DNA from 4 places in the Bradyrhizobium sp. 44 genome. Region 3 is predicted to be linked to each of the others. Evidence: predicted binding sites of a transcription regulator. Region 3 holds the regulator's gene; each other region holds the start of a gene.
What was found. Region 3 encodes LexA, which represses DNA repair genes until DNA is damaged. Its sites were predicted from a motif close to TGTTCNNNNTGTGTTCNG; they were not measured.
Positions count from the first base shown of each region.

Region 1: a site for LexA is predicted at 3,961-3,978, ahead of IVB41_RS31750 (ATP-dependent helicase). Genes of this name have one in related genera too.
Region 2: a site for LexA is predicted at 2,804-2,821, ahead of IVB41_RS06900 (ribonuclease T2 family protein). Genes of this name have one in related genera too.
Region 4: a site for LexA is predicted at 1,782-1,799, ahead of IVB41_RS24140 (single-stranded DNA-binding protein). Genes of this name have one in related genera too.

Region 1 is NZ_JADPIY010000033.1:84,161-90,078, reverse strand. It holds gene IVB41_RS31775 (SulP family inorganic anion transporter) at 1-1,284, shown strand, start outside; gene IVB41_RS31770 (hypothetical protein) at 1,291-1,653, opposite strand; gene IVB41_RS31765 (FAD-linked oxidase C-terminal domain-containing protein) at 1,704-3,128, opposite strand; gene IVB41_RS31760 (thioesterase family protein) at 3,216-3,722, shown strand; gene IVB41_RS31755 (DUF1328 domain-containing protein) at 3,728-3,901, opposite strand; gene IVB41_RS31750 (ATP-dependent helicase) at 4,143-5,918, shown strand, end outside.
Region 2 is NZ_JADPIY010000008.1:1,020,260-1,026,177, reverse strand. It holds gene IVB41_RS06920 (ATP-binding protein) at 1-1,173, shown strand, start outside; gene IVB41_RS06915 (DUF3617 family protein) at 1,240-1,770, opposite strand; gene IVB41_RS06910 (hypothetical protein) at 1,813-2,106, opposite strand; gene IVB41_RS06905 (hypothetical protein) at 2,289-2,753, shown strand; gene IVB41_RS06900 (ribonuclease T2 family protein) at 2,868-3,560, shown strand; gene IVB41_RS06895 (23S rRNA (adenine(2030)-N(6))-methyltransferase RlmJ) at 3,613-4,473, shown strand; gene IVB41_RS06890 (cold-shock protein) at 4,723-4,938, shown strand; gene IVB41_RS06885 (outer membrane protein) at 5,025-5,648, opposite strand; gene uvrC (excinuclease ABC subunit UvrC) at 5,900-5,918, shown strand, end outside.
Region 3 is NZ_JADPIY010000020.1:309,172-315,089, forward strand. It holds gene IVB41_RS23645 (ComEC/Rec2 family competence protein) at 1-2,233, shown strand, start outside; gene IVB41_RS23650 (hypothetical protein) at 2,365-2,799, opposite strand; gene lexA (transcriptional repressor LexA) at 3,282-3,983, opposite strand; gene glp (gephyrin-like molybdotransferase Glp) at 4,160-5,371, opposite strand; gene IVB41_RS23665 (hypothetical protein) at 5,591-5,782, opposite strand.
Region 4 is NZ_JADPIY010000020.1:413,267-419,184, forward strand. It holds gene IVB41_RS24130 (outer membrane protein) at 1-489, opposite strand, end outside; gene IVB41_RS24135 (outer membrane protein) at 723-1,505, opposite strand; gene IVB41_RS24140 (single-stranded DNA-binding protein) at 1,964-2,461, shown strand; gene gyrA (DNA gyrase subunit A) at 2,833-5,577, shown strand; gene IVB41_RS24150 (BA14K family protein) at 5,765-5,918, shown strand, end outside.

The DNA.
Region 1 (5,918 bases), on a different contig from region 3:
AATCTCTTGTCCGTGCCCGTCATGGTCGGCTTCCTCGCCGGCATCTCCGTCCACATCATCGTGTCGCAATTGCCGGGCGTGCTGGGCCTGGACTCGCCGGGCGGACCGACGCTCGATCGCATCGGCGTGCTCGCAAGCGAGCTCGGCCGCACTAATCCCTTCACGTTGTGCATCGGCTTCGGCGTGCTGGCCGTGGTCTTCGTCGCTGAGAAGATCAGCGCAAAAATTCCGGGCGCACTGATCGGGCTCGTCGCCGCGACCCTGGCCACGATCGCGCTCGGCCTCGAGAACAAGGGCGTCAACGTCGTAGGCCTCGTGCCGGGCACGCTGCCGCGGCCGACCTTCCCCGAGCTTGCACCGGAGCAATGGGTCCGCCTCGTGCCGCTCGCGTTTGTCATCACGGTCGTGGTGATGGTGCAGACCGCGGCAACGACGCGCTCGTTCCCGTCCGATCCCGACAAGCCGGCCGATGTCGATCGCGATTTTCTCGGCGTGGGTGCCGGCAGCGCGCTGTCGGGCCTGTTCGGCGCGTTTCCGGTCAATGCCAGCCCGCCGCGGACGGGCATTGTCGCCGAGACCGGCGGACAATCGCAGCTCGCGGGTCTCGCCGCGGGGACAATCGTACTGGCGCTGCTCGCGTTTGGAACGGGATTGCTGCAGCACGTCCCGGACGCAGCCCTCGGCGGCATCCTGCTGTTCGTCGCGCTGCGCATCATCCGCGTGAAGCAGATCGTCACGATCTATCGCCAATCCCCGAGCGAATTCCTGCTGATCGCCGCCACCGCCGCACTCATCATCGTGCTGCCGATCCAGCAGGGTGCGTTCCTCGGCATCGTGCTGTCGCTGCTGCACGGCATCTGGAGCACGACGCGCGCGCGGCTCGTCGAGTTCGAGCGCGTGCCGGGCACCACGATCTGGTGGCCGGCGCATCCGCACATCACCGGAGAGCGCATTGCCGGAGTCGCCGTGATCGGGCTGCAGGCGCCGCTGTCGTTCCTCAACGCGCCCGGCTTTCGCAGCGACGTGACCAAGGTGCTCGGCGCGACGCCTCCGCAGCTGCTGGTGCTGGAGGCGAGCGGCATGGTCGAGATCGACTTCACCGCCGCGCAGATCCTGCTCGATGTGTTCAGGGCGTGCAGCGAACAGGGTGTCACGGTCGCGCTGGCCCGGCTGGAATCGGTGCGCGCGCAGGACGCGTTCGAGCGGTTCAAACTGTTCGAGGCCCTGCCCCGGGAGAACGTCTTCCACAGTGTCGACGAGGCCGTGCGCAAGCTGGCGAAATAACTGCGCTCACTGCGCCAATGTCGGATGATCCCGCTGCACCGTTTCGCGGATCCAGCTGGCATGGATCGCGCGAAACAGGATTTGCGCCGTCTTGAGGTCGTTCGCTGTCATGCAGAGATCGACGATGCGACGGACTGCGTCGTCGCGCATCAGCCCGTCCGCGATCTTCATCGCGATTTCCATCGCGACTTTGGCCGCGCGCTCGTAGCGCCCGCTGTCGCGCTTGTCGCTGCGCGCGGCCCCTGCCGCGCTCGCCGCAGCGGCGTCACAGATCGCACGGATGCGCTCGGCGGCCTCGATATCGCCGAGCGGCCGTTCGATCGCCTCGTCCCAGATGTCTTGACGCGTCTTGCGCGCGAACCACTGCATTGCCTGCTCCGTGGTGAGGGAGCGAGCATAAACGGCGGTGAGCCTGCGCGCTACGCCTCCGGTACGATCTTGCCGGGATTGAAGATGTTCTGCGGATCGAGCGCCTTTTTTAGCGCCCGCATCGCATCGATCGCCTCGGGGCCGAGCTCCGCCTTGAGGTATTTCTGCTTGCCCTGGCCGATGCCGTGCTCGCCGGTGCAGGTGCCGTCCATCGCCTGCGCGCGTTCGACCAGCCGATGCATGAACTCCTCGCCGCGGGCCATCTCGTCGGCATCGTTGGTGTCGCAGACCAGCGAGCAGTGGAAATTGCCGTCGCCGACATGGCCCACGATCGGCGACAACAGGTTGAGCCGCTTGAGATCTTCCTCGGTTTCGCCGACACATTCGGCAAGGCGCGAGATCGGCACGCAGACGTCGGTCGCGACCACGCCGATGCTGTCGCCGGGCCGCAGCGCCTTCACCGACCAGTAGGCGTCGTGCCGCGCCTGCCACAGTTTTGTGCGATCCTCCGGTTTGGTGGTCCAGGAGAAATCGCCGCCGCCGCAGTCCTTTGCGATCTCGCCGAAGGCCTTGGACTGTTCGCCGACCTCGATCTCGCTGCCGTGGAATTCCATCAGCAGCAGCGGCGTTTCCGGCAGCGTCAGCTTCGAATAGGCGTTGCAGGCCCGCACCTGCGCGGCGTTGAGCAACTCGATGCGCGCCACGGGAATGCCGGTCTGGATCGCCAGGATCACGGCCTGACACGCCCCGTGCACGGTCTCGAACGACACCGCGCCGGCCGCGATCGTATCGGGGATGCCGCGCAGGCGGATGGTCAATTCCGAGATGATGCCGAGCGTGCCCTCGGCGCCGACGAACAGATGCGTCAGGTCATAGCCGGCGGATGATTTCTTCGCGCGCGTGCCGGTCGTGATGATCTCGCCGTCGCCGCGGACCACTTTCAGCGCCAGCACACTATCGCGCATGGTGCCGTAGCGCACCGCGTTGGTGCCGGAGGCGCGGGTCGAGGCCATGCCGCCGAGAGAGGCGTCCGCGCCGGGGTCGATCGGGAAGAACAGGCCCTGGTCGCGCAGATGCTCGTTGAGCGCCTTGCGGGTGACCCCGGGCTGGATCACGCAGTCGAGGTCCTCGGCATGCACTGCGAGCACCTTGTTCATGTCGCGCAGGTCGATGCAGATTCCGCCGGCGGGTGCGTTGACCTGGCCCTCGAGCGAGGTGCCGGTGCCGAAGGCGATGACGGGCACGCCGTTTTTCGCGCAGATCCGCACCACGTCCTGGATGTCGGCGGTCTTCTGCGCCATCACCACAGCGTCCGGCGGCTGGTTCACGATCCATGTGGTGGTATGGCCGTGCTGCTCGCGGACGGCCTGCGAGGTGATGAGGCGGTTGCCGAACCGCGCGGCAAGCTGCTCCAGCGCGCTCGCAAGGGCTTTCGGCGCCGGCCGCGGCGGATTATTGGTGATGGTCGTACCCACGGACGTTCCTCCCGACGAGACGAACCGTGGCAAAGGACATCTCACCGGTCAAGTCAAGCGACCGGACGCATAGCTGGGGAAGGACACATGCCGGAGACTGCTGCCACAACGATCGAGGACGCGCCGTTCCGCGCCTCGATCATGCAGATCGAGCCGCAATGGATCGACTACAACGGCCACCTCAACATGGCCTATTACAACGTGATGTTCGACCGCGCGATCGATCAGATGTGGCTGACGCTCGGGATCGGGCCGGGCTACATGAAGGAGCGCGGCGGCTCGACCTTCACTGCCGAGTGCCACGTGCGCTACTTGCGCGAAATCCACTTGGGCGATCCCGTGCAGGTCTCGGTCTGGCTGCTGGAGGCCGACGACAAGCGGCTGCACACGTTCCAGGAGTTGCGGCACGCCGCCGAGGGCTGGCTGTCGGCCACTTCGGAGAACATGTCGCTTCACATCGACATGGGCTCACGAAAGGTGGCGGCTTTTCCGCCAGACATAAGCGAGCGCATCGCAGCGGTGGTCAAGACCCACAGCGCGGTGCCACGGCCCGAGGGCATCGGCCGGAACGTGGCGATGCCCTCGAAGCGGTAAGCGCGCTAGACCCTGGTACGGCCGCGGGCCAGACCCACAACGGCCGAGACCAGGAACAACACGACCGCAATGAAGAAGATGATCTTGGCGATTTCGATCGACGCGCCGGCGAGGCCGCCAAAGCCCAGGATACCGGCGATCAGGGCGATAACCAGAAACGTCACTACCCAGCTAAGCATGATCCAAACCTCTGTTTCGATGTCTGTCTGCGATCGGCGCGCCTGACGCGCCTCACTTGCAGAACCAATCGCCAACTCGGAACAATGGTTCCGAGCGGCTGGGAGCAGAAATTCGCTCAACCGACAGGAACAAATTGGCTGCCCCCGCACGTGGAAAACCCCTCCCCGCGGCCCCATATAGGGACCAATCCCTGTTAAGAAGGCTCCCCTTTCACCACCCCGCGGTGCCAACGTGGGGCAAATGATTCGCATGACCGAGCCGAGCAAGATCACGTCCCAGAGCGTCCCCGACCACCAGCCCGCAGCCGGCGGCATCGCCGCGCGTGCGCGGGCCTCGGTGGGCCCGCAATACCTGTCCGGGCTCAATCCGGAGCAGCGCGAGGCTGTGGAAACGCTGGACGGCCCGGTTCTGGTGCTGGCCGGCGCCGGCACCGGCAAGACCCGCGTGCTGACCACGCGCATCGCCCATATCCTGAGCCAGGGCCGCGCCCGCCCATCCGAAATCCTGTCGGTGACCTTCACCAACAAGGCCGCGCGCGAGATGAAGCACCGGCTGGGTCAGATGCTCGGTCATGCGGTGGAAGGGATGCCGTGGCTCGGCACTTTCCACTCCATCGGCGGGCGCATCCTGCGGACCCACGCCGAGCTGGCGCAGCTCAAGTCGAACTTCACCGTGCTCGACGTCGACGATCAGGTCCGACTGCTCAAGCAGCTTCTGCAAGCCGACAATATCGACGACAAGCGCTGGCCCGCGCGCATGCTCGCCGGCCTCATCGACGGCTGGAAGAATCGCGGCCTGACGCCGTCGCAGGTGCCGTCGGGCGAAGCCGCCGTGTTCGCCAACGGCAAGGGCGGCAAGCTCTATGCGAGCTACCAGGAGCGGCTGAAGATTTTGAACGCCGCCGATTTCGGCGATCTGCTGCTCGAGGACATCCGCATCTTCCGCGAGCATCCGGATATCCTGCGGCAGTACCAGCAGCGCTTCAAATTCATCCTGGTCGACGAGTATCAAGACACCAACGTCGCGCAATATCTATGGCTGCGGTTGTTGTCACAGGCGCCATCGTCCAATCCGTCATTGCCCGGCTTGCCCCGGCAAGCCATCGATTCTTCGCCAGATGGATCACCGGGTCTCGACGCTTCGCATCGGCCCGGTGATGCCGAGAATGACGATGTGGCGCCGCCTCCGGCGAACGAAAAAACACACGTCAAGAACATCTGCTGCGTCGGCGACGACGACCAGTCGATCTATGGCTGGCGCGGCGCGGAGGTCGACAACATCCTGCGCTTCGACCATGATTTTCCCGGCGCCAAGGTCATCCGCCTCGAGCGCAACTACCGCTCGACCGGCCACATCCTCGCCGCCGCCTCGCACCTGATCGCCCACAATGAAGGCCGGCTCGGTAAGACGCTGCGCACCGAAGACCATGACGGCGAGAAGGTCACGGTGACAGGCTCGTGGGATTCGGAAGAGGAAGCCCGCGGCATCGGCGAGGAGATCGAGCAGATCCAGCGCCAGGGCGACAAGCTCAACGAGATCGCGATTCTCGTTCGCGCCTCCTACCAGATGCGCGAGTTCGAAGACCGCTTCGTCACGCTCGGCCTGCCCTATCGCGTCATCGGCGGCCCGCGCTTCTACGAGCGCGCCGAAATCCGCGACGCGCTGGCCTATCTGCGCGTCATCAATTCACCGGCCGACGATCTCGCCTTCGAGCGCATCGTCAACACGCCCAAGCGCGGCCTGGGCGATGCCACCGTGCAGATGTTGCACGACCACGCCCGCAAGCGCCGCATTCCGCTGTTCGAGGCGGCGCGCGCGGTGGTCGAGACCGACGAGCTGAAGCCGAAGGCGCGCGGCTCGTTACGCGACGTCGTCGCGCAGTTCGACCGCTGGCGCGCCCAGCGCGAGGTCACCTCGCACACCGAGCTCGCCGAGATCGTGCTCGACGAGAGCGGCTACACCGAGATGTGGCAGAAGGACCGTTCGGCGGACGCCGCGGGCCGGCTCGAAAACCTC
Region 2 (5,918 bases), on a different contig from region 3:
TCGGCCGCGGTGGTGCAGGACATCGCCGCGCTGATCGACGTCTACAAGGGCTATCCGCAAGACAAGGATCGCGACCAGATCCGCCGCATCGCGCAGCAGCGCCTGGGCCTCGTCGTCGATTTCCTCCCGGCCGGCGACATGCCGCCGCCGGGACCCAAGCCGTTCTTCTCGCTGCTCGACCAGACGCTGTCGGTGCAGCTCGGCCGCCAGATCGGGCGCTCCTTCTGGATCGACACGGTCGGCCGCTCCAATCTGGTCGAGATCCGGATCCAGCTCGACGACGCCGTGATGCGCGTGTTCGCGCAGCGCAGCGCCGCCTATGCCTCGAACTCGGAGATCTTCCTGTTCTGGATGGTCGGAACGTCCTCGATCCTGCTGATCGTCGCGGTGCTATTCCTGCGCAACCAGATCAAGCCGATCCTGCGACTTGCCGACGCCGCTGAAAGTTTTGGCAAGGGCCGCGAGGCGCCGAATTTCCGCCCGCGCGGCGCGCGCGAGGTGCGGCGCGCGTCGGTCGCCTTCCTCGAAATGAAGTCGCGCATCGAGCGGACGATGGAGCAACGCACCGCGATGCTCGCCGGCGTCAGCCACGATCTGCGCACGATCCTGACGCGGTTCAAGCTCGAGCTGGCGCTGATCGGCGACAGCCCAGAAATGGAAGGCATGCGCAAGGACGTCGACGAGATGTCGATGATGCTCGAGGACTACCTCGCGTTTGCCCGCGGCGATTCCGGCGAGCAGTCGCAGCCAACCGACATGGCCCAGGCGCTCGAGGAGCTGCGTAGCGACGCCGAACGCCACGGCCACACGGCGACGGTCGCATTCAACGGGCTGCCCGTGGTCACGGTGAAGCCGGCCTCGTTCAAGCGCTGCCTCGCCAACCTCGTCACCAACGCCGCCCGCTACGGCAAAAGCATCGCCATCACCGGCCAGCGCGATCACCGTTATTTGACCGTGACGGTCGACGACGACGGGCCGGGCATTCCCGCCCATTTGCGCGAAGAGGTGTTCAAGCCGTTCCTGCGGCTGGACAACGCCCGCAACCAAGACGAAGGCGGCACGGGTCTTGGCCTCGCGATCGCCCGCGACATCGCCCGTTCGCACGGCGGCGACATCACGCTTGGCGACAGTCCGATGGGCGGATTAAGAGCGAGCGTGCGGATACCGGTGTAGGCGCGGGACTTCACGCCCCCGTAAGAACGGGGCGAGGGAGTGCACGTGTTTGCGCGGCGATCTCACCTACTTCGGCAACAGCGCTTTCAGCTTGTCCATGTCACGCACGTTCATCTTGAAGCCGCCGGGCATCACGATGTCGCCGGGCTTCTGGTCCGGCTTGCAGGCGCCCAGCCATTTCGCTTCGAGCTGCATGGTCGTGTCGCGGCCTGCCGCGCCGGCGGCGCCGCCTTGCGCGTGCGACGACGTCTTCACCGTATAGGCCGAATTGAAATCGCCGGTGATCTCAGCATGCGAGGTCGTGCTGATGCCGGCGACATTGCACTCGGAATCGCTGACATAACCGGTCGCGGTCTTCTTGATGTCCTGCTTGGCGCAGATCTGCTTCGCCATCGGGGAGATGTTGTTGTTCATCTCCTTGTCGACGGTCTCGTCGGTGCAGTGCTGCATGGTCATCTCGGGCACCGGCGTGCCGGTCCTGACCATCTTCAATTCCCACAGGCCCGCCTTGCGCACCGGCAGGTCGTCAGCGCGGGCGCTGGCTGCCGACAAGACGAGGCAAAGTGCGGAGCCGAGCAAAGCGAGTTTGCGCGTCATGACGGAAGCTCCCGGCTGCGATGGCGGCGTTGCGAAAGCGCCTCAGTAGAGCGTGCGGATCGGCTGGTCGGCGGCGCCATAGGGCACCCAGCGGCAGGAGAACGAGATGTAGCCGCCCTCATAGGCCTGCACCGCCAGGAATTTGGCGACCTTGCCGTAGCGCGCGCAGTGATCGACCGCGACCTGCCGCGCATCGACCTGGGTTGCCATCGAATAGGCGATGATGCCGCCGGTGTCGTTGCCCTTGAACGGAGGCACCGGAAGCAGATCGGCGCGCGCCGACTGGCTCGCCATCATACCCAAGGCAAGTAGGCCCGCGGCCGCAATGATTCGCATTCCCGTCACTCCGATTGGTTGGCGGCAGTTTACGGTGTCGGCGCGGCGGTGGAAAGAACGGATGGCCGGTCCAACGCAGCATTGCGGTCAACTCGTCGGCAAGTGTTGCCGCGCTGCACTTGACCTCCTCCGGCCTTCACGGCACCGTCCGACCCTTGCAGATCATGCTGTCTGGATCATCCATGCGCGCCTCGACCTTCCTGAAATCGCTCCGCTTTGCCGCCGTGCTCGGCCTCCTGTTCGGGGCGTTGTCGCTCGGTGAGGCCAGGGCCGCCAATCCGCTGGAGCTGAATTTCTGGCTGAGCGGGCCGCGTTATGACGGCAACGTCTCCGAATGCGACCGGGCGCTGCCGACGATCGCCAGCCAGTTCTGGGAGAAAGAAAGCTCGTTCTGGAATTCCTCGTTGAAGATCACCGGCTTCGCCGCGGTTCACGAGACCGCGTTCCGGCCCTGGGCATCGGATAACATCCCCCGCCGCTATTGCACCGGCGAGGCTATGCTCACGGACGGCAAGATGCGCAAGGTGCACTTCTCGATCGTCGAGGACGGCGGCTTCGCCGGCTACGGCCAGGGCGTGGAATGGTGCGTGGTCGGGCTCGACCGCAACTGGGCCTACAACCCGGCCTGCCGCGCCGCCAAGCAATAATTGCGCTGATCCGGACCGATCAGGCGGCCCAACGATGGTCGCCCGAAATTTGTTCTTGAAATGTTCCTATCGCCTGCTAGGCTCGTCTGCACAGTCTAGTTGAGGGGCGTCGCCATGTTTCATTCCAGATTGCATTCGTTCTCCCGCCTGATGATCTCGCTGACGCTTGCGGCCGGGCTGGCTGCACTGGCCGGCGGCGCAAAGGCCCAGGACAAGCGGCAGAACACGCCCGGCGAATTCGATTTTTATGTGCTGTCGCTGTCGTGGTCGCCCTCCTTCTGCGAAGAGGCAGCGGAGCGCGGCGGCCGCTCGCAGACCCAGTGCAGCGGACGGCCCTATGCTTTCGTGGTGCATGGTCTGTGGCCGCAATATGAGAACGGTTTTCCGGAATATTGCCAGCGGCCTTCGCCGCGGCTGAACCGCAGCATCGTCTCCTCCATGCTCGATCTGATGCCGGCGCCGGGGCTGATCTTCAACGAATGGGACAAGCACGGCACCTGCTCGGGGCTCGCCGACCGCAGCTATTTCGAGACGATCCGGAAGGCGCGCGCCGCAATCAAGATTCCGGCCGAATATCTCGATTTGTCGCAGGCCAAGACGGTGGCGCCGGCAGAGGTGGAGGAAGCCTTCATCAAGGCCAATCCGGGCCTCAGCAATGCCGCCGTCTCGATCACCTGCAACCGGACGCGGCTATCGGAAGTCCGCATCTGCCTCAGCAAGGACCTGCAATTCCGCGCCTGCGAGGAGATCGACCGCCGCGCCTGCCGTCGCGACCAGTTGGCGATGCCGCCGATCCGGGGTGGCTAGCCCAGGCATCGTGCCTCTTTGCTCAAGCCGTCACGTGGCGTAGTGCTCTTGCATGAATTACCGCCACGCCTTCCATGCCGGCAGCTTCGCCGATGTCATCAAGCACATCGTGCTGGCGCGCATCATCACCTATCTCCAGGATAAGCCGGGCGCGTTCCGTGTCATCGACACCCATGCCGGCGCTGGCCTCTACGATCTCGAAAGCGACGAGGCGCGTCGCGGCGGCGAGTGGCTGACGGGCATTGCGCGGCTGATGCAGGCGCGGCTGTCGAACGACGCCATGGCGCTGACCAAGCCCTATCTGGACATCGTCCGCGCCTTCAATCCGAAGGGCGAGCTCAAGGCTTACCCGGGCTCGCCGCTGATCGCACGCGGCCTGCTGAGGCCGCAGGACCGCCTCTTGCTCTGCGAGCTCGAGCCGAAGGCGCGCAAGGCGCTGATCGGCGTGCTGCGCCACGACGAACAGGCCCGCGTGGTCGACCTCGACGGCTGGATGGCGCTGCCGGCTTTCGTGCCGCCGAAGGAACGGCGCGGGCTCGTGCTGATCGATCCCCCGTTCGAGGCGAAGGACGAGTTCGAAAAGCTCGAAGAGGCCTTCTCGACGGCTTTCGCGAAATGGCCGACCGGTATCTATGTAATCTGGTATCCCGCCAAGAGCCGGCGCGCCACCGACGCGCTGGTGCAATCAGTGGCGCGGCTCGCAGCCGCAGCAAAACCGCCGGGAAAATGCCTGCGCCTCGAATTCAGCGTGGCGCCACAAGCCGACGGCGCAGCCCTCACCTCCAGCGGGCTCTTGATCGTCAATCCCCCTTACACACTGCACGGCGAGCTTAAGACGATCCTGCCCGAGTTGGAAATGCCGCTCGGCCAGGGGGGCGCTGCCAGATTCCGATTAGAGGTGCCAAGGCCGTAACACTCCGGCATCTTGGGAAAAATATGCAGGAGCGGTGGTCAATCTGCAGAGAACCGTATTATGCTGTTGCGGTGACTGGCTTTACGTTCCGCTTCCGCGAATGGTTGCGGCGGAGTGAAGGCCTAAGAAAGATCCAGTCGGACCGAATGGTCTGCCCAAGGATGGCCAGCTCCCGGGCTTCGCAAGGCCCGGTCATGTCGTGACGTGCGTCTGCGTCACGACGGAGGAGCAATGAGGGGGAGTTTCCCGATGGCCATGACGGGAACGGTCAAGTTTTTCAACGGTGAGCGCGGCTACGGATTCATCAAACCGGACGACGGGGGCCGCGACGTCTTCGTGCATATTACTGCTGTGGAGCGGGCCGGACTGAAGGACCTTGCCGAAGGACAGCGTATTACTTTCGAAGTCGAACCGGACAAGAAGGGCAAGGGGCCGAAGGCGGTCGATTTGGTCATCCTTCCCTAGCGAGTCCGACGCGAAACACCGGCGCAAAAAAAATCCCGGCCGCGAGCGGCCGGGAGGCTGTAGTCCGGTATTTTCTTCTTTGGGTATCAGAAGTGATAGTTCACGCCTGCGCGCACAACGCTGGCGCTATAGCCGTTTGACACGCCTGTAATCGCGAACTGACTCGTCGACAGATCGATGTAGAGATATTCGAGCTTGGCGCTCCAGTTCGGCGCGAAACCAACTTCCGCGCCGGCACCGATGGTCCAGCCGGCGCTGGTATGCGACTCCGTCCAGCCGAACGTCTGCGCGCGCAGCTCGCCGAAGGCGAGGCCCGCCGTGCCGTAGAACAGCACGTTGCTGAGGGCATAGCCCGCGCGGCCGCGCAGGGTGCCGAACCACGGATTGGAGAACTTCCACGGCGCGAAGGTATCGTCGGCACCGGCGGCCTGGATGTCACCTTCGACACCGAACACCCACGGGCCGGTCTGGAAATTGTAACCGGCCTGAACGCCGCCGACGAAGCCCGACGGTTTTGCGGGATTGTTGTTCACCGAGCCCCATTCGTAGCCGAGATTGGCACCGAGATACGGACCGGCCCAGCTATAGGCGTTGAGCGGCTGATTGACCGTGTAGGGCGCACGCTGCCCGTAATTGAGATCGGCGGCCCCTGCCGAAGCCGTCCAGCCGACTGCAGCCAACGCGGCTGCGCCCACAACGAGCCTCTTCATCACATACTCCAACGCAACTGCCGTCACCCGGCGCGATGCCTGCGCCGCCGCGCGAGGCAAAACCGCATGGTTACGGAACCACCACTATTTCGCGTAACATTTATCGAGAGTTTTAAGTTAAAGGCCTGTTAAGCCGGCTTACCGCGCTGTTAACAGGCTTAAGCAAGCGTTACCCGGAATTGCGCCGCCATCCTGTGCGTGCCGCACGGCCGGAACTTCAAATCGGCAGCCGCAACGCCTAAATTCGCACCATGGTTCACGATTCCACCG
Region 3 (5,918 bases):
GTGGCCCGCGGGCCGCACATCGTCTGCGGGCGGCCTTGCGCCTGCAGGTCTCGACCTCTGGACATCGCTGGCCGAGACCTTGCAGGCGTGGCTGCGCGCCGAGGCTGGCGCCGGGCGGCTGTTGCCGTGGGTGCCCGTCGCGTTTGGCTGTGGCATCGCGCTTTATTTCTCTGCCGATCACGAGCCAGTACTGTGGGTCGTTGCCACGACCGCCATTGCACTCCTGCTTGGCGCGGCTCTGTTGCGGCGGAGCCGGCTGTTCGCCCCAGCCATCATGATCGCGGCGGTCGCGGCCGGCTTTGCCGTCGCGACCTGGAAGACGGTGCGCATCGCCCACCCGGTACTGGCAAAGGCGCTCTATTCGGTGTCGTTGTCGGGCTTTGTCGAGGCTCGCGACATCCGCGAGCGTACCGATCGTTTCGTGCTGCGCGTCACTGCGATGGAGGCGCAACGCAGCGACGTCAGGCTTGAGCGCGTGCGCCTGTCGGTCCGCAAAGGCACCGCGCCGGAGGTCGGTAGCTTCGTTCAGCTGAAGGCACGGCTGATGCCGCCGCTCGCGCCGGTGCGGCCCGGCAGCTACGATTTTTCGCGTGACATGTTCTTCCAGGGCATCGGCGCCTCCGGCTTCGCGATGGGCGCGATCACGGTGGCGCCGCCGCCTGAGACGGCCGGCTTGCGGCTGCGTTATGCGGCCTTCATGCAAGGCCTGCGCGATGCGATCGATGCCCGCATCCGGGCGACGCTCGACGGCGACAACCGGGCGATCGCGACCGCGCTGCTTACCGGGCGGCGCGATGCGATCACCACGCCCGTCAACGATGCGATGTTCATCTCCGGTCTCGGCCACGTGCTCTCGATTTCCGGTTATCACATGGCCGTCGTTGCCGGTGTCGTGTTCTTCGCGGTGCGGGCGCTGCTCGCTCTGATCCCGGGACTTGCGGCCGGCTTCGCCATCAAGAAATGGTCGGCGGCCGCCGCGCTGGTCGCTGCTGCGTTCTACCTGCTGCTGTCGGGCGCGGAGGTCGCAACGCAAAGATCGTTCTTCATGACGGCGGTAGTGCTGATCGCGGTGATGGTCGATCGCCGCGCCATCACCTTTCGCACGCTTGCTGTCGCCGCGCTGATCGTGCTGGCGGTCGCGCCGGAAGCACTGGTGCATCCGAGTTTTCAGATGTCGTTTGCGGCAACGCTCGGGCTCGTCGCCTTGGTGCAGATCGGCATGCCCAATTTGTTTGCCTCGCCGGACCATTCGGCGACCGCGCGCATTGCGATGTGGGGTGGCCGCGAGATCGCGATGCTGTTCATGGCCTCGCTGATTGCGGGACTTGCGACCACGCCCTACGCCGCTTTCCATTTCCACCGTGTCACGCCGTTTGGCGTGCTTGCCAATCTCGGCGCGATGCCGGTGGTCTCGGCGCTGGTGATGCCGGCGGGATTGTTGGGGCTGCTTGCTGCGCCGTTCGGGCTGGACAGCGTGTTCTGGTGGCTGATGGGGATCGGCATCGAGTGGATGGTCGCGGTCTCGCGCTGGGTCGCGGCATTGCCGGGCGCGGTCGGCCGCATCCCGGCGTTCGGGATCACGCCGCTGATCGCGGCGAGCCTGGGAATCATTGTGCTAGGCTTGTTGCGCACGCCGCTACGCTGGTCCGGCGCCCTGGTCCTGCTGGCAGCGATCCTCTGGGGACTGTCGGCGCGGCAGCCCGACATCCTGATTGCCGGGGATGGCGCCAGCGTCGCGGTGCGGGGCAGGGACGGATATCTGCACCTGATCAGGACGAGCAAGGACAGCTTTTTGCTCAAGGAATGGCTCGCTGCCGACGCAGATCCGCGCGATGCCGGCCGAGCCTCTCTGGCCGACGGCGTGTCCTGTGACGAATCCGGCTGCGTGACGCCACTGGCCGACGGGAGGCTGGTCGCGCTGGCGCTACGCGTCGACGCTCTCGCGGACGATTGCAGTCGGGCCGCGCTGGTGGTGACGGCACGTCCCGCGCCGCCCGATTGCGCGGCGATGGTGGTCGATCGGCAGCGGCTCGCCAGCCAGAGCGCGCTGGCGCTAATGCGGCGTGGTGACGGCTTTGCGGTTCAGGCGGTGAGGGCGAGAGGCGCGAGCCGCCCCTGGTTGCCAGCCGGCGCAGGCGAGGGTGATTTCGACGGCAGCCTTGCGCCCAAGGCGATCGCGCCCCGCATCAAGGACGCAACGCCGGCGGAGACCGACTTGCAGGCCGACGATTGATCTGACGGTGCGGAGCAATGCAGTGGATTGGTGCATCTGCTCGGATTCGCTGGGCGCAAACCACGCCATCTCGCCGGCCACGGCCGGCGATGGCAATTCAATCCTGACCTCCGACCCCGTAGGCGGCTGCGTCAGCCGATCGGCAGGCGCGTGACGGTCGGCTGCCTGTCGGCGATGACCTGCGCCTTGTGCTCGCGCTCCGTCACCGGCTGGGTCACAGGCAGTTGCAGCACGGTCGCGCGCTGGCCTTCGACGAGCTGCGTCACCAGCACATATTTGCCGTCCGGGAATTCGATCGCGTCATGATGGCGGTCGGGAACGTGCGGGTCGATCTTGCCGAACTTGCCCACGCGGGAATTGATGGTGCGCGTCCAAATCCAGCGATTGTCGTAGCGAACGTCGTCGGCGAAGGCGAGCTCCGTTCCCGGCAGCAGGCAGACGGCAACAGACGGATCGGCTGCCGAGGCGAAGCCTCGCGTCGAGGTGCCGCGGAAGCTTGTCGTGACGATCGTCTCGCCGACTTCGGCGGGGCGCGACGCGACGGCATGCAAGCTGTAGTCACACATCGGGTGCTCCTCATGCTGGGATAGCAACCCGCGTCTCTTCGAGGCGCAGGCCTCTATCAGAGTGGAAGCACGAACGCTCTGCTTGGTTGTGGGCAAATCTGCGGCTGGTTTCCGCAAGCCGCGATCACATTATCTTTCCCGCATTCAATAGGAACAAAGCCTGCTGCGATGCATTCGGGAGGCGCGTGTCCGAATGTTGCCGGCCCGGATATTGCCGACTTGGCTGCAACGGTTGCTCGATCGCATTCCGCACGTTGCGGACGATCGCTGGCCGCCATTTCCTCGAACACTTGGGCCGCGCAGCGGTGCTGCTTCGTGGGCATCGCGAGGAGCCAGCGCCGGAGGAGGGGCCGGATAGACTGTGCAGAACCAGAAAGACTATCCAGCCGGAGCGGACGATGATCCGCTCCAATCTCTGACCGGCAATGCCGATCGGAAGCGCGCGAGGCGCCTAGCACTCCCGGTATCAAGCACTCCCGGTATCAGTACTTCCGGTAAAGCCCGATCAGCTTGCCCTGAATCTTCACCCGGTTGGGCGGCAGGATGCGGACCTCATAGGCCGCGTTGGCGGGCTCGAGCGCGATCGAGGCGCCGCGACGGCGGAAGCGCTTCAGCGTCGCTTCCTCGTCGTCGATCAGCGCCACCACGATGTCGCCGGTATCGGCGCTCTCGTTGCGCTGAATCAGCGCCATGTCGCCGTCAAGGATGCCGGCCTCGACCATGGAATCACCGCGCACTTCGAGCGCGTAATGCTCGCCCGAGCCGAGCATGTCAGGCGGTACGCTGATAGTATGGCTGCGGGTCTGCAACGCCTCGATCGGCGTGCCGGCCGCGATGCGGCCCATCACCGGCACCGCGACGGGACGTTCGCCGTCGTCCGCGGGCAGGCTGGAGCTCGCACGCACCTTGCCGAGATTGCCCTCGATGACGCTCGGCGTGAAGCCGCGGCGGCTGCCGGCGGCTGCCTGGAGCTCCGGCAGCTTGATGACTTCAATCGCACGAGCGCGGTTGGGCAGGCGTCGGATGAAGCCACGCTCCTCGAGCGCCGTGATCAGGCGATGGATGCCCGACTTCGAGCGCAGGTCGAGCGCATCCTTCATCTCGTCGAAGGAGGGCGGTACGCCGCTTTCCTTCAGACGTTCACTGATGAACCGCAGAAGCTCGTATTGTTTGCGCGTTAACATCTCGACCAAAGTCCCCCGGTTGATGTCGTCCGATTCCGAGACGCTGAATTCGGCAATATGCCGCTACATGCTCGAAACAAATCATGAACGGACACTATATGTTCGATACATGTTCCGCAACTGCTTAATTTACCGTGAACAGAGCAAAGTTGGCGGAACGCGCATTGCCGGGGCGCTCAGACAGGGAGCCGCAACACTTCGCAAGCCGTGCCGGCTTCGGCCTTCGGCGCGAACGGTGCGCGCACGAGAAGTACCTGTGCTGCAGCGAGATTCGCAAGCAGCGAAGAGTCCTGATGATTGACGGGAAGAACGACGCGTGTGCCATCGTCACGCTCCTCCAGATGCGCGCGCAGATAGTCCTCGCGCTGGTCGTTGGCGCTGACATCGCGGCCGAGCACGGCGCGCTCACGGCGATGGTGAAGCACTGAACGGCCCGACAGGGCACGAATCAGCGGCACCATGAACAGGAAAGCGCACACGTAGGACGACACGGGATTGCCCGGCAGACCGATCACGCCCATTGCGCCGAGCCGCCCGTGCATCATCGGCTTGCCTGGCCGCATCGCGATCTTCCAGAACGCCATCGCGATGCCTTCGTCCCGCAGTGCCTGCTGGACCAGATCGTGGTCGCCGACCGATGCGCCTCCGGTCGTGATCAGGATGTCGGCGCCGCTCTCACGGGCGCGGCGGATGCCGGCGGTGGTGGCCTCCAGCGTGTCGGCGGCAATACCGAGGTCGATGGTCTCGGCGCCTTCGCTGCGGGCGAGCGCGTGCAGGGCGTAGCCGTTGGAATAGACGATCTGGCCGTGGCCGGGCGTGCTGCCCGGCATCACCAACTCGTCGCCGGTGGCGAGAATCGCGACCTTCGGACGCCCGTAAACGGCAAGGTGCGGATGATTCATCCCGGCGGCGAGCGCGAGGTCGCGCTCGGTGAGACGGCTTCCCTTGCGCAGGAGCACGTCGCCCTCGCGGAAATCGACGCCGGCGGGGCGGATGTGCCGACCGGCGATCGCGGCTTCCTTGATCGTGACACGCTTGCCGGCGGCGACGGTGTCCTCCTGGATCACGACGGCGTCCGCGCCACCGGGAACGACGCCGCCCGTGAAGATCCGCACGGCCTCGCCGGCGCCGACCATCCCCGCGAACGGTCGGCCCGCCGCGACTTCGCCGATGATGGTGAGCTCCGAATCGATCGTCGCGGCATCGGCCGCTCGCACCGCGTAGCCGTCCATCGCCGACATCGCCTGCGGCGGCTGCGTGCGCCGCGCCGCGACGTCACGCGCGAGCACGCGATGGTAGGCCTGGTCGAGGGAGATCATTTCCTCCGGCAGCGGCTCTGCACCCGCCAGCACCGCGGCAAGCGCGTCGGAAACCGGCATCAAGGCCACGGCGAAAACTCCTGCTCGGCACGTTCGGGCGAATGTTCCGCACGTCTTCTAGCCGAGCGCGGGCGCAGAGGCAAAACAGCCGAGCGGGTGCAGTCATCCCACCGCATTGTTCCGGAAGGCAGGATCAAGCGCGTTGCGGCATGATCCGAAGAACGTGCCAGATCGGCAGGACAATGGTCATGGCAAGACGAGAACGACGAGCGCCCCGGCCTGCATCGATCAGCTCCCTGGCTGCCCGTGAGTTACGTCGGGCGCCTTGGGTCCCTGATCCTTGTCGGGCAGCGGATCGGCCTGGGATTTCAGGTCGGCGGCCTTGCTCACAAGCTTGGCGGAAAGATCCGAATCTGAAGTTGTCCTGGCGAATTCAAGAAGAAGAGAGGCCTGCTTGGTGAGGTAGGTTTTGCCCAACACGATGATGCATCCGTCTGTAGAAGTCCCAACGGACTCTAGAGTCCGGAAGACGGTATTCCGTTCCGGGAACTCTGTATAAAAATGCACAAAGTGATCGGGTTCCTAAACTTCTTCAAAATTAGTCGCGTTGGGCCGC
Region 4 (5,918 bases), 100 kb from region 3:
CTTGCTGTCGGAAACGGTCACGCCGAGCGCGCTGATGCTGAGCTTGTTGTCGATCCAGGCGTAACCACCGGTGCCGTAGAACAGGACGTTGTTGACGGCGTAGCCGATGCGGCCGCGCACGGTGCCCATCGCATCGGTCTTCGAGCTGAGGGTGGTGCTGACGAGGCCGAAGCCGGGGACGGCAACGGGGCCGGTGACCGACGCGCTGACGTCAGCCCAGGCACCATCGGCCTCGATGCCGAACACGACATTGCCGGTCTGCCAGTTGTAGCCGGCGGTACCGCCGACGAAGCCGCCCTTCATCTTCGGGTCGGTCGAGGAATTTTCCCAGGCGCCGCCACCGACAACACCGAGGTAGAAGCCGGTCCAGTTGTAGACCGAAGCCATGGCCACCGGGGCCTTGGTGTAGGGACGCGCCGCCAGATCAGCGGCCGAGGCCGGGGCAGCGAGAGCGAACAAACAGGCCGAAGCCAACAAAACCTTTTTCATTTTCAACTAATCCCAGTCCCAGTTCCTGATTGTGCCTTCCACGATAGGGAAGGGCATCGGACTCACTTGCCCAACTGAGGCCGTACTTACACCATTGAAGCCGCAAGTTGTGTCACTGGAAAGCCACAGCGGCCTGAAAATGGTGCAATTACTGACCTTTGGTTTCCCCCATGGGAACAGCAACGAAAAAGGCCGGCGCGAGGCCGGCCTTGCTTTGATGGATGTCAGTTCGATCAGTACCTCGCGATCACCGGACCACCCCAGCGATAGTTCAGGCGGACGAGGCCCATGTCGACGTCCTGCCGAATCCGGTCGCTGCCGAAGACCCCACCCGGGGGCGTTGTGAAGCCGATCGTGCGATCGCCAAGGAAGATGTGGTCGTACTCAAAGCCCAACGACCAGTTCGGGGCGAAGCCGAACTCCAGACCGGCCCCGACCGTACCACCCCAGCGAGTCTCCCGCGCCGAAGCCAGCAGCGCGCCCGCGCCGGGCGTACCTGTAGCAGCGTAGATGTCGTACTTGTCGCCGACGACGGCGGCGCCGCCCTTCACGTAGAACAGCACGTTGTTCCAGGCGTAACCGACCTGACCGGTGATGAGGCCGAAAGCGTCGATGCGGGAACGGTTGCGATCACCCGTCACCAAAGCGGTACCTGGGAAGAGGGTGCTCACATTGTCGCCCCGGAAGTCGGCCCAGTTGCCTTGGCCTTCGAGACCGAACACCCAATTGGCGGACTGCCAGCGATAGCCGATCTGGCCACCGACGGTGCCCCCCGTCGCATTGTGACAGCCTTCGCCGACCAAAACGCCGGTCGCGGGCGTGACGAAGTCCCAGCACGTGTGGCTCGAGCCACCGCCGCCGTTGATGCCGATGTAGAAGCCGCTCCAATCGTAGATCGTGGCAATCGCCGGCGCGGGGGCCTTGGTGTAGGGACGCGCGGCCATATCCGCCGCGCTCGCGGGAGCCGACAGGCCCATAGCCACTGCACCGATCGCACCAATCAGAAGCTTATTCATTGCCAGTCTCCCCAGCTTCGTCCGCTTCTTTCTTCCCCGAAGCGGCTGATCAGGCGCGAGGGCCCATATGAACTAAGTCCGAGGAAACCGTAGCTCTACGGGGCGGCAAAGTCCGTCTCCGAAATGCAACAAGAACGGGGCACTGCGAGTACCCATAACTTACTGAATGTTAAGTTCTTTCCCTCGTTTTCGGGAACCTACAAAGGTTCCAACCGCTGCGCGCATTCCCGCACTACATTGGCTGATCGACGCCACACATCGATGCGGTGGTTCGCCAAGAACAAATCTGGAACGAACGGGAGGTCGATGCTATATGTGGGGATAACCGGAGGAGTGACGGACTGATCGTCGTCCGCAAGCGTTCGGCGAGCGTATAGGGTCGCCTCAACGGGCACGGCGGAACGCGGGGAGCGGACCGGCCTTGTTGAATTCAGTGGCATTCGGAGCGGAGAGCGGAGATGGCGGGAAGCGTCAACAAGGTCATTCTGGTTGGAAATCTCGGCAAGGATCCTGAAATCCGCCGCACCCAGGACGGGCGGCCGATCGCCAACCTGAGCGTCGCCACCTCGGAGACGTGGCGCGACAAGGCCACCGGCGAGCGCAAGGAAAAGACCGAGTGGCACCGCGTCGTGATCTTCAATGAAGGGCTCTGCAAGGTCGCCGAACAGTATCTGAAGAAGGGTGCCAAGATTTACGTCGAGGGTGCGCTCCAGACCCGCAAATGGACCGACCAGAGCGGCGTCGAGAAGTACTCGACCGAAGTCGTGCTGCAGGGTTTCAACTCCACCCTGACGATGCTGGACGGTCGTAGCGGCGGTGGGGGAGGCGGCAGCTTCGGCGACGAGCCGGGCGGCGATTTCGGCTCCTCCGGTCCGGTCAGCAGCGCACCGCGCCGTCCCGTTGCCGCTGGCGGCGGTGGCCGCAACAGCGACATGGACGACGATATCCCGTTCTGAGCGATCCCGCTCTGAGAACGCGGGGTCTCAATGCGACGCGCCGGCCGGATGGTCGGCTCTTCTCATCTCGTGTCAGAAGATCCCACTAATCGGCAGGACGGGCTCGGGATTTCCGGGCCCGCTTCATGTTTCGGGTGAGCTCGGATTGCGGCTTGGCAAGCGCGCTGACGGGGCAAGCTCGCCGCGCGATTTTCCGCGCGTGAGCGGCGATTTTGCAAGGTCGATGCGCGGGCTGTCCGAGACACCGCTCGCAAGGGCTTAAGTTGTTGGAAAAATAGGCGGAAAAAGCGCTTCCCAGATCGCCGCGAGGGTGGTTATCAGGGGCTCGATGCGCTATATGATTCCCAGATAAAACCTCACCGGATTTCCCCTTGGCTGACGACGACGACAAGCCCGGCGAACAGCCGGCGCAACCCTCGGATATTCGCCCCGTCTCCATCTTCGAGGAGATGAAGAAGTCCTATCTCGACTACGCCATGAGCGTGATCGTGGCGCGGGCGCTGCCTGACGCCCGCGACGGTCTGAAGCCGGTGCATCGCCGCATCCTGTACTCGATGAACGAGCAGGGGCACACGCCGGACAAGAAGTACGTGAAGTCCGCCCGCGTGGTCGGTGACGTCATCGGTAAATATCATCCGCATGGCGACCAGTCGATCTACGACGCCATGGTCCGGATGGCGCAGGACTTCTCCATGCGCGTGCCGCTGATCGACGGCCAAGGCAATTTCGGATCGGTCGACGGCGATCCCCCGGCTGCCTATCGTTATACCGAAGCCCGATTGACGAAGGTGGCGCTGGCTCTGCTGGCCGACATCGACAAGGACACGGTCGACTTCCAGCCGAACTACGACAACAACGAGACCGAACCGTCGGTCTTGCCGGCCAAGTTCCCCAACCTGCTCGTCAATGGCGCCGGCGGCATCGCGGTCGGCATGGCGACCAACATCCCGCCGCACAATCTGGGCGAGGTCATCGACGCCTGCGTCGCGCTGATCGACAACCCTGCGCTCACCATCGACGAGCTCATCAACATCGTGCCGGGACCGGATTTCCCGACCGGCGGCGTCATCCTCGGACGGCAAGGCATCCGCGCCGCCTATCACCTCGGCCGCGGCTCGGTCATGATGCGCGGCAAGGTCGCGATCGAGACCATCCGCAAGGAGCGCGAGGCGATCATCATCACCGAAATTCCCTACCAGGTGAACAAGGCGACGATGGTCGAGCGCATCGCCGAGCTGGTCAAGGAAAAGAAGATCGAGGGCATCGGCGACCTGCGCGATGAATCCGATCGCGACGGCTACCGCGTCGTCATCGAATTGAAGCGCGACGCCGTGCCGGATGTGGTGCTGAATCAGCTCTACAGGTTCACGCCGCTGCAGACGAGCTTCGGCGTCAACATGGTGGCGCTCGACAGCGGCCGTCCGCGGATCATGCATCTGAAGGACCTGCTGGCGATCTTCGTCGACTTCCGCGAGCGGGTCGTCACGCGGCGCACCAAGTTCCTGCTGGCCAAGGCCCGTGATCGCGCCCATATCCTGGTCGGTCTCGCCATCGCGGTCGCCAATATCGACGAGATGATCCGCGTCATCCGGACCTCGCCCGACCCGACGACCGCGCGCGACACCCTGATGTCGCGCGACTGGCCCGCCCGGGACGTCGAGGACATGCTGACGCTGATCGACGATCCGCGCCACCGCATCAGCGAGAACGGCACGATCCGGCTGTCGATGGAGCAGGCGAGGGCCATTCTCGATTTGCGCCTGCAACGCCTCACCGCACTCGGCCGCGACGAAATCCGCGAGGAGCTCGACAAGCTCGCCGGCGAGATCGCCGACTATCTCGACATCCTGCGCTCGCGCGACCGCGTGCTTGAAATAATCAAGTCCGAACTCGCCGAAGTGAAGGCCGAGTTCGCCACCCCGCGCCGCACCGTCATCATCGAGCAGGAAGGCGAGGTCGAGGACGAGGACCTGATCCAGCGCGAGGACATGGTCGTCACCGTCTCTCACGCCGGCTACGTCAAGCGCGTGCCGCTGTCGGCCTATCGGGCCCAGCGCCGCGGCGGCAAGGGCCGGGCCGGCATGCAGACCCGCGACGAGGATTTTGTCAGCCGGCTATTCGTGGCGTCCACGCATACTCCGATGCTGTTCTTCTCCTCGCGAGGCCAGGTCTACAAGATCAAGGTCTGGCGCCTGCCGATGGCCGCGCCGAATGCGCGCGGCAAGGCGCTGATCAACATCCTGCCGCTAGAGCAGGGCGAGCGCATCACCACCATCATGCCGCTGCCGGAGGACGAGTCCACCTGGGGCAATCTCGACGTGATGTTCGCCACGACAGGCGGCAACGTCCGGCGCAACAAGCTGTCCGACTTCGTCGATGTCCGCCGCTCCGGCATCATCGCGATGAAGCTCGACGACAACGAAGCTATCGTCGACGTGCAGATATGCACCGAGCACGACGACGTGCTTTTGACCGGCGCCGGCGGCCAGTGCATCCGCTTCCCCGTCACCGACGTGCGCGTGTTCACCGGGCGCACCTCGATGGGCGTGCGCGGCATTGCGCTTGCCGAGGGCGACAAGGTGATCTCGCTGGCGATCCTGCGCCACGTCGAGACGACGTCCGACGAGCGCTCGGCGTATTTGAAGATGCGTCGTGCGGTCGCCGGCGAAGCTGCGGCCGAGGAGCCGGCGGCGGACGCCGAGGCCGAAGAGACCTCCGGCAGCTACCAGCTCGCCCAGGAGCGCTACATCGAGATGTCGGCGGCCGAGCAGGTCGTGCTGACCGTCTCCGTCAACGGCTATGGCAAGCGGACCTCGTCCTACGAGTACCGCACCACGGGCCGCGGCGGCAAAGGCATCGTGGCCATGAGCGTCAACAACCGCAACGGCAATCTGGTGGCCTCCTTCCCGGTGGAAGACGCTGATCAAATCATGCTGGTCACCGACAAGGGCCAGCTGATCCGTTGCCCGGTCGAAGGCATCCGCGTCGCCGGCCGCTCGACCCAGGGCGTGATCGTGTTCGACACCGCCGAGGACGAGCACGTCGTCTCGGTCGAGCACATCACGGAAGAGGCCGAGAGCGGGAACGGAGCGAACGGAGACGCAAACGGGGAGTGATGCGCCCTGCCGCGCGCCTGCGTCCATGCGTTTGACCTTGTGACGCGATTGATTAAACCTGTTTCATGCAGGAACTGCATCAGGACGCGCTTGTTGGCTCCGCGTTGATGAAATGACGGAGTTTACCATGCGACAATCCCGAACTCTGCTTGCTGCCGCTCTCGCTGGTGCGACCGCTCTGGCCACTATGCAATCTGCCTCGGCTGCGCCGCTTCAAGTAGATCAAACGCTCGGTGTGAATGGAGCGAATGTCGAGACCGTCCAGTATCGCCCCGGTTGGCGTCATGGCCATCGCGGATATCACCATGGCTACGGACATCGGGGCTACGGAACCGGTGCAG